2 regions of the Carboxydocella sp. JDF658 genome follow, and region 2 is predicted to be linked to the other one. Evidence: riboswitches for the same ligand, from Rfam matches in the RefSeq annotation. Region 2 holds a riboswitch; the other holds the start of a gene.
What was found. Region 2 has a riboswitch for S-adenosylmethionine ahead of JDF658_RS07020 (PLP-dependent aspartate aminotransferase family protein). Riboswitches for the same ligand answer to the same signal wherever they lie in the genome.
Positions count from the first base shown of each region.

Region 1: linked by a shared signal. The riboswitch ahead of JDF658_RS04485 (methionine ABC transporter ATP-binding protein) and the one ahead of JDF658_RS07020 (PLP-dependent aspartate aminotransferase family protein) in region 2 are both predicted to bind S-adenosylmethionine.

Region 1 covers NZ_BDLR01000023.1:70,393-76,032, forward strand. The annotation lists gene JDF658_RS04460 (dihydroorotate dehydrogenase) at 1-302, shown strand, start outside; gene pyrF (orotidine-5'-phosphate decarboxylase) at 302-1,030, shown strand; gene pyrE (orotate phosphoribosyltransferase) at 1,032-1,613, shown strand; gene JDF658_RS04475 (MetQ/NlpA family ABC transporter substrate-binding protein) at 1,647-2,489, opposite strand; gene JDF658_RS04480 (methionine ABC transporter permease) at 2,503-3,162, opposite strand; gene JDF658_RS04485 (methionine ABC transporter ATP-binding protein) at 3,152-4,180, opposite strand; SAM riboswitch class I at 4,244-4,350, opposite strand; gene eam (glutamate 2,3-aminomutase) at 4,421-5,640, opposite strand, start outside.
Region 2 covers NZ_BDLR01000034.1:22,179-27,818, reverse strand. The annotation lists gene JDF658_RS07025 (PLP-dependent aspartate aminotransferase family protein) at 1-705, opposite strand, end outside; gene JDF658_RS07020 (PLP-dependent aspartate aminotransferase family protein) at 709-1,857, opposite strand; SAM riboswitch class I at 1,939-2,030, opposite strand; tRNA gene JDF658_RS07015 (tRNA-Glu) at 2,232-2,307, shown strand; tRNA gene JDF658_RS07010 (tRNA-Val) at 2,312-2,387, shown strand; tRNA gene JDF658_RS07005 (tRNA-Asp) at 2,393-2,471, shown strand; tRNA gene JDF658_RS07000 (tRNA-Gln) at 2,479-2,553, shown strand; tRNA gene JDF658_RS06995 (tRNA-Lys) at 2,564-2,639, shown strand; tRNA gene JDF658_RS06990 (tRNA-Gly) at 2,820-2,894, shown strand; tRNA gene JDF658_RS06985 (tRNA-Arg) at 2,903-2,979, shown strand; tRNA gene JDF658_RS06980 (tRNA-Trp) at 2,987-3,062, shown strand; tRNA gene JDF658_RS06975 (tRNA-Arg) at 3,086-3,162, shown strand; tRNA gene JDF658_RS06970 (tRNA-His) at 3,173-3,248, shown strand; gene ald (alanine dehydrogenase) at 3,343-4,473, opposite strand; gene JDF658_RS06960 (sigma-54-dependent Fis family transcriptional regulator) at 4,629-5,640, opposite strand, start outside.

The DNA.
Region 1 (5,640 bases), on a different contig from region 2:
TGGCCAATATTTTTGGGGGTCTGGCCGGACCGGCCATCAAGCCGGTGGCTTTGCGCTGCGTCTGGCAGGTTCATCAGGCTTTACCGGAAATGCCTCTGCTCGGTGGCGGAGGTATTATGAGCGGGGAGGATGCCATCGAATTTTTCCTGGCCGGTGCCAGTGCGGTCAGCATCGGTACTGCTACCCTGGTGGACCCCCGGGCTCCCTGGCGGATCCTGGCGGAAATCGAGGAGTTCTGCCGCCGGGAAGGGGTCAGGGATTTGGGTGAACTCATCGGGGCCGCCCACAGGAAGGAGGAATAATGGCCGTGGAAAAACTGATTCTGGCCCTGGATGTAGATACACTGGCGGAAGCCCAGCGCCTGGTCAGCCTCACTGCCGACTATGTAGGTATGTACAAAGTGGGGATGCAGCTTTATTATAGCTGTGGCCCTGAGTTGCTCAGCTGGTTTCGCCAGAATAACCTCAGAGTCTTTCTCGACCTGAAACTGCATGATATTCCCAATACTGTGGAACAGGCCAGCCGGGTTCTGACCAGCTATGGGGTGGAGATGTTCAATGTCCATGCCGCCGGGGGACCAATCATGCTGAAAGCAGCTCTGGCCGGGGCTCAGGCCGGTGCAGTAGCAGGCAAGCGGCCACTGTTGCTGGCGGTTACCGTCCTGACCAGTTTTAGCCAGAGCGAATGGGAAGCCACTCTGGGGCAAAAAGAGGAAATCGGCCAGCGCGTCCAGGCCTGGGCCCGCCTGGCCAGGCAATGCGGCCTGGATGGCGTGGTAGCTTCTTCCCGGGAACTGCCTTTAATACAGCAAGCCTGTGGCCCTGAGTTCGTTACTGTTATCCCCGGCATCCGTCCTCTTTGGGCGGCAGCAGGGGACCAGCAGCGCATCATGACCCCGGCCCAGGCTCTGCGGGCAGGGGCCCATTATCTGGTGGTAGGACGGCCGATTACCGGCAGTGCTGATCCTCGCGAGGCAGCACGCCGGGTGGCAGAGGAAATGGCTGAGGCTCTAGCAGAGGGAGGTAGATGAGATGTTAAGTCAGGCTGATGTGATTGCCATTTTCGAGAAATGTGGTGCTTTACTGCAGGGACATTTTTTGCTGACCTCAGGAAAACACAGTGACCGCTACCTGCAATGCGCCCAGGTTTTACAATACCCTGAATATACCCGCATGATCTGTGCCAGTCTGGTGGAACAACTGGGGGAAGAACCGGAAATAGATGTGGTAGTAGGACCGGCTATGGGTGGAGTGATCGTAGCTTATGAAATCGGACGGCAGCTGGGCAAACGGGCTCTGTTCACGGAACGGGAAGAGGGGAAAATGCGGTTGCGCCGCAATTTCAGCATCAGGCCGGGAGAACGGGTGCTGGTGGTAGAAGATGTTATCACCACCGGCGGTTCTGTTCAAGAGGTTATTGATGTGGTCAAAGCGGCAGGAGGAGAAGTGGTAGGGGTAGCCGTTCTGGTGGACCGCAGTAACGGCAGGGCTGATTTTGGCGTACCCCTCTACAAGGCACTAACTGTGGCAGCAGTGGCCTGGGAACCGGAAGTCTGTCCCCTTTGCCAGGCCGGGGAACCGGCAGTCAAACCGGGTTCGCGGGGTTTAAAATGAGAGAGAGGTCCCGGATTTGGGACCTCTTTTCCTTTACAGGGGCAGAACTGCTCCCTGATACTTCTCTTCAATGAATTTCTTGATTTCCGGGCTGAGCAGGACTTCACCCAGAGCCTTGATAGCTTCCTTGTTCTCGTCCCCTTTACGAACAGCGATAATATTGCCAAAGGTTTGGGCAGCCTCACTGTTTTTGTCTTCAGAAACCAGGGCATCCTTACCGGCGTTCAAACCGGCCTCGACAGCATAGTTACCATTGATGACTGCCAGATCCACATCAGGCAGGGAACGGGGAATCTGGGCGGCATCCAGTTCCTGGATTTCCAGCTGTTTGGGGTTTTCGATAATGTCCTGTTTGGTGGCCTTTAAGCCTACTCCGGGCTTGACTTTGATCAGACCGGCCTTTTCCAGCAGGAGCAGAGCCCGGGCTTCATTGGTGGGGTCATTGGGCACTGCGATTTTGGCCTTTTCCGGCAGTTGAGCCAGGTCTTTGACTTTACCGGGGTAGATACCCATCGGCTCGAAGTGAACTTTGACGGTATAAGTCAGATCCAGCTTGTTTTCCTTACTGAAGTCCTCCAGATAGGGGACGTGCTGGAAGTAATTGGCATCCAATTCACCATTAGCCAGGGCTTTGTTAGGCAAGATGTAGTCAGTAAACTCCACAATTTCCAGCTTGATGCCTTTTTTCTCCAGCAGCGGCTTGGCTGCTTCCAGAATTTCCTTGTGGGGAACGGGGGTGGCACCTACTTTAAGTACTACTGTTTCTTTGGCAGCGGGTTGTTCAGCTGCCTTTTCCTGCTGGCTGCCACAGCCGCTGATTAATCCTGCCAGCAGGGCCAGACCGGTGATGAGAGTCAGAGCTTTGCGTTTGAACATTTTTGTTACCTCCTTATTTATGTTTTTTATTGTATAGCTTGGCAAGATAGTTGCCAAAACTTTGAATGACTTGGACCAGAATAACCAGCACCGCGATGGTGGCCAGCATGATCTCGGTCTTATAGCGATAATATCCGTATTTGACCGCCAGGTCTCCCAGACCGCCGCCGCCGACAAAACCAGCCATGGCTGAATAACCGATGAGGGTAATGGCTGTAATGGTGGCACCCAGAATCAGTGAAGGGATGGATTCTGGCAACAGGACTTTAAAAATTATCTGGAGCGGGGTTGCTCCCATGGCTAAAGCTGCTTCCACCAGGCCGCGGTCCACTTCTTTGAGAGATGTTTCGACCATCCGGCCGACAAAAGGAACAGCACCAATGACCAGGGGCACTGTGGCAGCAGTAGTGCCAATAGATGTTCCCACCAGTAACCGGGTCAGAGGGATAACTGCCACCAGCAGGATAATAAAAGGGATGGAGCGGGTGGCATTGACGATAGCTCCCAGAGTCCGGTTGAGGAGAGGGCTTTCCCAGATGTGTCCTTTTTCAGTTGTTACCAGGATTACTCCCAAGGGCAAACCAAAGATATAGGATAGTACCAGAGCGATGCCGGTCATATACAGGGTTTCCCCCAGGCCTACCCAGAGCAGTTGCAATTCATTAGAACTCATATTCCAGCACCTCCACCTTTAGCCCGGTTGTGTGTAAGTAGCTAAGGGCCTTTTCCACTTCTAGGGAGTCACCGCTGATGTCCAGAGTCAGGATGCCCAGGGGTTGTCCCTTGATATAGTCGATATTGCCGGCCATGATATTTACTGTTACAGCGAATTTTTGCCCCAGGGTGGCCACTATCGGTTCAGCGGCATTGACGCCGGTAAAGACAAGCCGAACCAGGCGGTGAAAACCGGGCCGGTGGACAATCTGCCGGTAGAAGTCTGATGGCAGGTCCAGCTGATACAGGCTTTCGATAAAGGCTCTGGTGGTCTCCCGGGTGGGGTGGGCAAACACATCCAGTACCGGGCCGGATTCGATAATTTCTCCAGCTTCCATGACATAGACGGTATCACAGATTTCTTTGATCACATCCATTTCATGGGTGATAAGTAAAATGGTCAGTCCCAGCCGCTGATTGATATCCAGCAATAATTGCAGGATAGACCGGGTGGTGGCAGGGTCTAAGGCTGAGGTTGCCTCATCGCATAACAGGACACTGGGATTGCTGGCCAGAGCCCTGGCGATGCCAACCCGCTGTTTTTGGCCTCCACTGAGCTGGGCCGGATAGTTGTCGGCCCGATCGGTCAAGCCAACCAGCTCCAGCAATTCATCGACGCGCTTTTTGATTTCCGCCCGGGGTACACCGGCGATTTCCAGGGGGAAGGCGATATTTTCCCGCACGGTACGAGAAGAAAGTAAGTTAAAATGCTGAAAAATCATGCCCATTTTGCGCCGGGCCTGGCGCAGCTGTTCACCCCGCAAGCTGGTAATCTCCTGTCCATCGACGACAATGGTACCTGAAGTCGGAGTTTCCAGCAGGTTGACACAGCGGATGAGTGTACTTTTTCCGGCACCGCTGTAACCGATGATGCCGGCGATTTCCCCTTTGGATACAGACAGGTTAATATTTTTCAGGGCTTGTACCGGTCCATTGGGGCCTTGAAAAACTTTACTTAGTTCAGTAATTCTGATCATTGCTACCTCTCCTGTGCTAAAAATTAAAGGCACCCGAGAGGTGCCTTTTTATACAGGTTACCTCTCTTATCTCTCAGGCAGTTTGCCTGCAGGAATTGGCACATTTCCGTCTCATAGACGGCTGTTGCCGGGTTTCATCGGGCCAGTCCCTCCACCTCTCTGGATAAGAGTCTTATCCCTATGCGTTTATCGTAAGCCAACGATAAATAAATTATCAGGTATTACAGGAAGTGTCAAGAGTTAAAACTCAATTTTTATTAATTTATTTTCCCAGGTACGTAAAATGGCATGATCTTTGGCTATTACTTTAGCGTAGTCAGGACTAACAGGGATTTTACCAAGACCACCTGGTGCGTTTACGATATACTGGGGAACTGCCAGGCCAGAAGTTTGGCCTCGCAATTGGTCAATAATTTTTATTCCTGTGGTAATGGGGACACTGAAGTGAGCTGTACCCAGTACTTTTTTGGGATGGAAGATATAATAGGGACGGATTCGAACCTTGAGTAACTCCTGGTTCAGCTTTTTCATGACATGAGGATTATCATTAATACCCCTTAATAACACGGCCTGGTTGCCCAGCACCACTCCGGCCTTAATCAGGCGGTCAATGGCCTGTTTAGCTTCAGGGGTGACCTCTCGGGGATGGTTGAACTGGGTATTTATATATATAGGCGGATGCTTTTCTAATATAGCGGCCAGCTCTGGAGTAATGCGCTGGGGCAGGGTTACCGGTGCCCTGGTGCCGATGCGCTTGATTTCCACATGGGGAATCCGATCCAGCTCGGTTAATAACCAGTCCAGACGGGAATCGGAAAGCAACAGGGCATCACCGCCGGTAATCAGCACATCCCGGATTTCCGGGTTTTTCCGAATGTAATCCAGGGCCTGTTCCAGCTGATCCAGGGCCAGATGGCGATCGATTGTACCGATATTGCGTCTTCGCTGGCAATGCCGGCAGTACATGGCACACTGGTTGGTAACATTGATAATTAATCGATCAGGATAACGCCTGGTAATGCCGGGAGCAGGGGAAGAGTATTCTTCACCCATGGGATCAAGTTCTCCTTTTTCATCCTGCAGTTCCTGGATTTGAGGGATGGCTTGCAGACGCACCGGATCATCGGGGTTGTTCCAGTCCATTACAGCCAGGTAATATGGTGAAATGGCCCAGCGAAACCTTTTTCCAATGGTGTTTAAATCAGCTATCTTTTTTTCGGATAAAGGAATAAATTGCGCCAGTTGCTCCGCTGTAGTAATACGGTTACTGATTTGCCATTTCCAGTCCTGCCAGTTATGTTCTGAAGCTTGAAATGCTGTCAGGATACGTTCCTTTTGCTGAAGGAATTGTTCAAAAGTAGTGAACCCGGTTGGAATATGGTCTTTTATTTTCAGATAATCCTGGATGGTATCCTTTAGCTCACTGGCTCTGGACAGGGAAATGGACAACCTGGTATCCA
Region 2 (5,640 bases):
ACTGAGAACTGCCCCAAAGGCCATCTGAACCAGCTTGATTTGCCGGGCCAGCTGTTCATCATTGACCACAATCAGACCCGCCAGCAGGTCACTATGTCCCCCGATGTATTTGGTCGCACTGTGGATCACCACATCAATGCCTAACGCCAGGGGTTTTTGCAAATAAGGGGTAGCAAAGGTATTATCAATCAGGGTAATCAGCCCCTTTTCCCGGGCCAGCTGGCTCAAAGCCGCCAGGTCGGTAATCCGCATCAGGGGATTGCTGGGCGATTCCACAAAAATCCCTCTGGTATTGGGTTTTATCGCCTTTTTTACCTGTTCCAGATCGGTAGTATCCACAAAATCAAATTCCACCCCATAGCGGGCAAAGAATTTGGTCAAAATCCTGTAAGTACCACCATAACAATCTTCCGTCACCAGTACATGCTCCCCGGTCGCGAATAAACAGAGAGCTGTAGAGATAGCCGCCATCCCGGAGCTGAAAGCAAAACCGTATTTACCCCCTTCCAGTCTGGCAATAGCCTGTTCCAGAGCTTCCCGGGTAGGGTTCTGGCCCCGGCTGTATTCATAGGGTTTGCGAGCAGGCAATTCCTCCTGGTCAAAGGTACTGGTGAGATAAACAGGGACATTTACGGCACCTGTATGTTTATCACCCCGCGGACCCGCATGAACGTAAAGACTTTTTTCCTTTAAATCGCGTTCCATTTTCTATACCTCCCCGCCTAGAGCTTGTTCCAGATCTGCCAGCAAATCTTCCAGATGCTCCAGGCCAACTGATAAGCGCAACAAACAATCAGTAATACCCCTATTCCTTCTCTCTGTTTCCGGGATATCCGCATGGGTCTGGGTTTCAGGATAAGTCAACAGCGATTCTACTCCGCCTAAGCTTTCCGCAAACGAAATAAGTCTGATTTTGCTTAAGACCTCTAATGCCAGCTCCTTTGATTCCACTTCAAAAGACACCATAGCTCCTGGCCCGCTGGCCTGAGCAAAATGCCACTCTCTTCCCGGATGCTCTGCCAGGCCAGGATACCAGACTTTTCTTACCCTCGGGTGTTTATTTAAATAAGAAGCTATTCCGGCTGCATTTTGCTCCTGACGTTCCAGCCGTACCGCCAGAGTCTTCAGGCCGCGCAGCAACAACCAGCTATCCTGTGGTCCCAGTATAGCTCCGCAGGCATTCTGATAAAAATACACCCGTTCCGCCAGCTCAGGGTCCTTGACTGCGACCAGGCCTGCAATCAAATCATTGTGCCCACCCAGATATTTGCTGGCACTATGAATAACGATATCCGCCCCCAGCAATAGGGGACGCTGGCGCAGGGGAGTCATAAAAGTATTATCTACTAGCAATAATAATTGATGCCGCTGGCAGAATTGGGCCAGGCGGGATAATGGATAGATTTTCATCAACGGATTAGTAGGGGTTTCAATAAATACCGCCTTTACATCCTGACCTGCATAGTTTTCCCAGTCCGCCTCGCTGGTATTACTGAAATCCAGATAGGTAAAGGCCAGTCCGAGAGGACGCAGGATCTGTTCAAACAGACGATAGGTACCGCCATATAAATCATCACAAACCAGGATTCTATCTCCTGGCTTAAATATTTGAAAGACTGCTGTCAAAGCCGCCATGCCGGAACTAAAGGCAAAACCTCTACACCCGCCCTCTAAAGCGGCAATAGCTTCTTCCAGCACCTGCCGGGTAGGGTTGCCGGAACGGGAATAGTCAAAACCGGTAGATTGCCCTGGGGCAGGATGAGCAAAAGTGGCCGTTTGATAGATAGGCATGGTAATACTGCCTGTCCCCTGATCCTTGCGAACCCCTAGCTGAGCCAGAATAGTTTCCAGCTGCATTTCCTTCTACCTCCTCCATTTACTTTATCCTTTTGGATAAGAAAAAAACCTGCCCAAGGCAGGTCTTGTTTGCACAAAACCGCCTTATCTACAGGAATTGGCACCAGGACGCTGGTTTACCAGCCGGTTGCCGGGTTTCATCGGGCCAGTCCCTCCACCACTCTTGATAAGGTCGTCTTCTTAATTTTAAGTTTTCCCATCGGATTTGTCAATAAAAGTTTCTGCAAAAATTTTTTGTACCGAGGAATATTCCATTGTATTTCGGAGAAAATATAAGAATGTCGGGAATAAACTATTAAAATCGAATCTACTTGCCATTGCAGAGTGGGCCGGAATGCGATAAACTATCAAATGTCGCTGACGAGTTCGGTAACGGCCCCTTGGTCAAGTGGTCTAAGACACCGCCCTTTCACGGCGGTAACACGGGTTCGAATCCCGTAGGGGTCACCATCATGGGCGATTAGCTCAGCTGGGAGAGCACCTGCCTTACAAGCAGGGGGTCGGCAGTTCGATCCTGTCATCGCCCACCATACGCGGAGCAGTGGTCTAGCCTGGTCTAGGATGCCTGCCTGTCACGCAGGAGGTCGCGGGTTCGAATCCCGTCTGCTCCGCCATCTCCGCTGGGGTGTAGCCAAGCGGTAAGGCAGCGGACTTTGACTCCGCCATGCGTTGGTTCGAATCCAGCCACCCCAGCCATTTCCAATGTGAGCCATTAGCTCAGTAGGTAGAGCACCTGACTTTTAATCAGGGTGTCGCTGGTTCGAGTCCAGCATGGCTCACCACTATTCGAAGTTCGAGGTGCGAGGTTCGAAATCGTCAGCTTGCTCATTGAGCTTGATTAGAAACGAGCAGTACAAGGAAGCTGGAGCGAGGCACCGGAGGCGTACTGGAGGTACGTCGAGGATGCCGCAGCGACAGCTGACGCAGTAATGCGAAGTTTATAATCAAGCGAACTATATAATGCGGAAGTGGCTCAGTGGTAGAGCATCGCCTTGCCAAGGCGAGGGTCGCGGGTTCGAATCCCGTCTTCCGCTCCATACAACATGCGCCCGTAGCTCAGCTGGATAGAGTAACAGACTACGAATCTGGTGGTCGCAGGTTCGAATCCTGCCGGGCGCGCCATTTATGTAGGGGAGTAGCTCAATTGGTAGAGCGGCGGTCTCCAAAACCGTAGGTTGCGGGTTCGAGTCCTGTCTCCCCTGCCATTTATTTTATTTGCATATAGACTGCGCCCGTAGCTCAGCTGGATAGAGCATCTGCCTTCTAAGCAGAGTGTCGCAGGTTCGAGTCCTGCCGGGCGCGCCATTTATTTATGGTGACCGTCGCCAAGTGGTTAAGGCACAGGGTTGTGGCCCCTGCATGCGTGGGTTCGACTCCCATCGGTCACCCCATATACGAAGTTCGAGGTTCGAAGTTGGAGGTTCGAACCTTTTTAATGCGAATCCTAAAGCCCCCATCCGCAGGGATGGGGGCTGTTATTTTTCATTAGAGTTGTACGCCAGGTAAGACTTCGGTCAAAGGTGTATAGGGCAGATCCAGAGCCTCAGCTACTGCCTGATAGGTCAGCTTACCATCGACAGTATTAACTCCACGGGCCAGAGGCTTGCTTTCCCGTACAGCTTTTTCCCAGCCTTTGTTGGCCAGTTCCAGAGCATACGGCAAGGTAACATTGGTCAGGGCAAAAGTAGAAGTTCGGGCCACAGCACCAGGCATGTTAGCTACAGCATAGTGAATCACACCGTGTTTTTCGTAAACCGGATCACTGTGAGTTGTTACCCGGTCAATAGTTTCTACTGAACCACCCTGGTCAATGGCTACGTCGACGATTACGGAACCGGGTTTCATTTGCTTGACCATTTCTTCGGTAACCAGTTTGGGCGCCCTTGCTCCCGGAATCAGAACCGCCCCGATGAGCAGGTCAGCAAAACGCACAGCCCGTTCGATGTTGTAGGAGTTAGACATCAGGGTTTTAATGCGGCCACCGAAAATATCATCCAGGTAACGGAGACGGTCAGCGCTCTTGTCGATGATGGTTACCTGAGCACCCATACCCATAGCCATCTTGGCAGCATTGGTACCTACCACACCGCCACCGATAATCACTACATCAGCAGCAGGTACCCCGGGCACACCGCCCAGCAGGATACCCTTGCCACCCTGGGGTTTTTCAAGGAAACGGGCACCGATTTGCACTGCCATCCGGCCGGCCACTTCAGACATGGGAGTCAAGAGGGGCAGGGTGTGGTTGTCCAGCTCAACGGTTTCGTAAGCAATGCCCACTACCTTCTTGGCCAGCAGGGCCCGGGTCAGTTCCGGTTCGGGAGCCAGATGCAGATAGGTGAACAAAACCTGGCCTTCTTTGAAAAGGTCATATTCCTGCGGCAGGGGCTCTTTTACCTTCATAATCATATCGGCAGCAGCAAATACTTCCTGAGGAGTGGCCAGAATTTCCGCCCCAGCAGCAATGTATTCTTCGTTGCTAATACCGCTGCCTACACCGGCATTGTTTTCAATTACTACCTTATGCCCGGCAGCTACCATTGCCTGAACACCTGCCGGAGTAATAGCAACCCGGTTTTCATTATTTTTAATCTCTCTGGGTACACCAATAATCATAAAAAACATACCTCCCTTGAATTTCTGCACCATCTACTATTGCAAAAATTGTGCCGATTTGTCGAATAGCTTATTAATAAGGTTCCCGGTTTCCATTCTTTTATTTTGGCAATATTAGTTTCCAATTATGGCAACGAAAATTGCCGATGGCAAGATTAGTTGCCATCGGCCAGCTGATATTTCTTGATTTTATTTTGCAAGGCAGTGTGAGATAGCCCTAGCGCTTTAGCCGCCTGGCGCCCACTTTTATACCGACTGAGGGCCTGACGAATAACTTCTTTCTCCACTTCAGCAACAATTTCAGCCAAAGTGCGCATTTCCCCAAAATTGTTTCTGGGAAGGGTTGAGCGCACTTCCTGATTTCTTTCCAGGAGTATATGCTGTTCCTGCAGACGCGGCCCCGCTGCCAGATTCATAGCCCTTTCAATTACATTTTCCAGCTCGCGGATATTGCCTGGCCAGTCATAACTCTCCAGCCGCTTCAGAGCCTGAGGTTCAATGCCCTGGACATTTTTGTCCAGGCGCTGGTTAAACTTTTCAATAAAGCTTTTCACCAGACCGGGGATATCTTCTTTTCTCTCGCGCAAGGGGGGCAAATATAGAGGGACAACATTTAAACGGTAGTAAAGGTCTTCCCGAAAACGTCCATTTCCAATCATTTCCTCCAGGTTGCGATGGGTAGCACAGATGATGCGGACATCTACCGGGATTTCCTCTTGCTCCCCAATTCTTCTCACTCTCCCTTCCTGCAATACTCGCAAAAGCTTGGCCTGCAGATGGGGAGATAGTTCACCGATTTCATCAAGAAAAAGGGTACCCTGATGTGCAAATTCGAATAGCCCCTGTTTACCGCCTTTTTTGGCCCCGGTAAAAGCTCCTTCGCCATAGCCAAACAATTCCGCCTCCAGCAGGGAGTCAGGCAGGGCAGCGCAGTTAATGGGGACAAAGGGCTTGCCCCGCCGCCGGCTGGCCATGTGGATGGCCCGGGCCAGCAGTTCCTTCCCCGTACCGCTCTCTCCCCTGATTAAGATAGTGGAATTGCCTCTGGCTACGGTCTGCGCCAAATCGATTAGGGGGCGCAAGGAGGGACTGGTCTTGAGAATATCTGCAAAAGTGGTCATTGGCGGCTGGGTTACCGAGTAAACCAGCTGTCTGACCTCACTCATA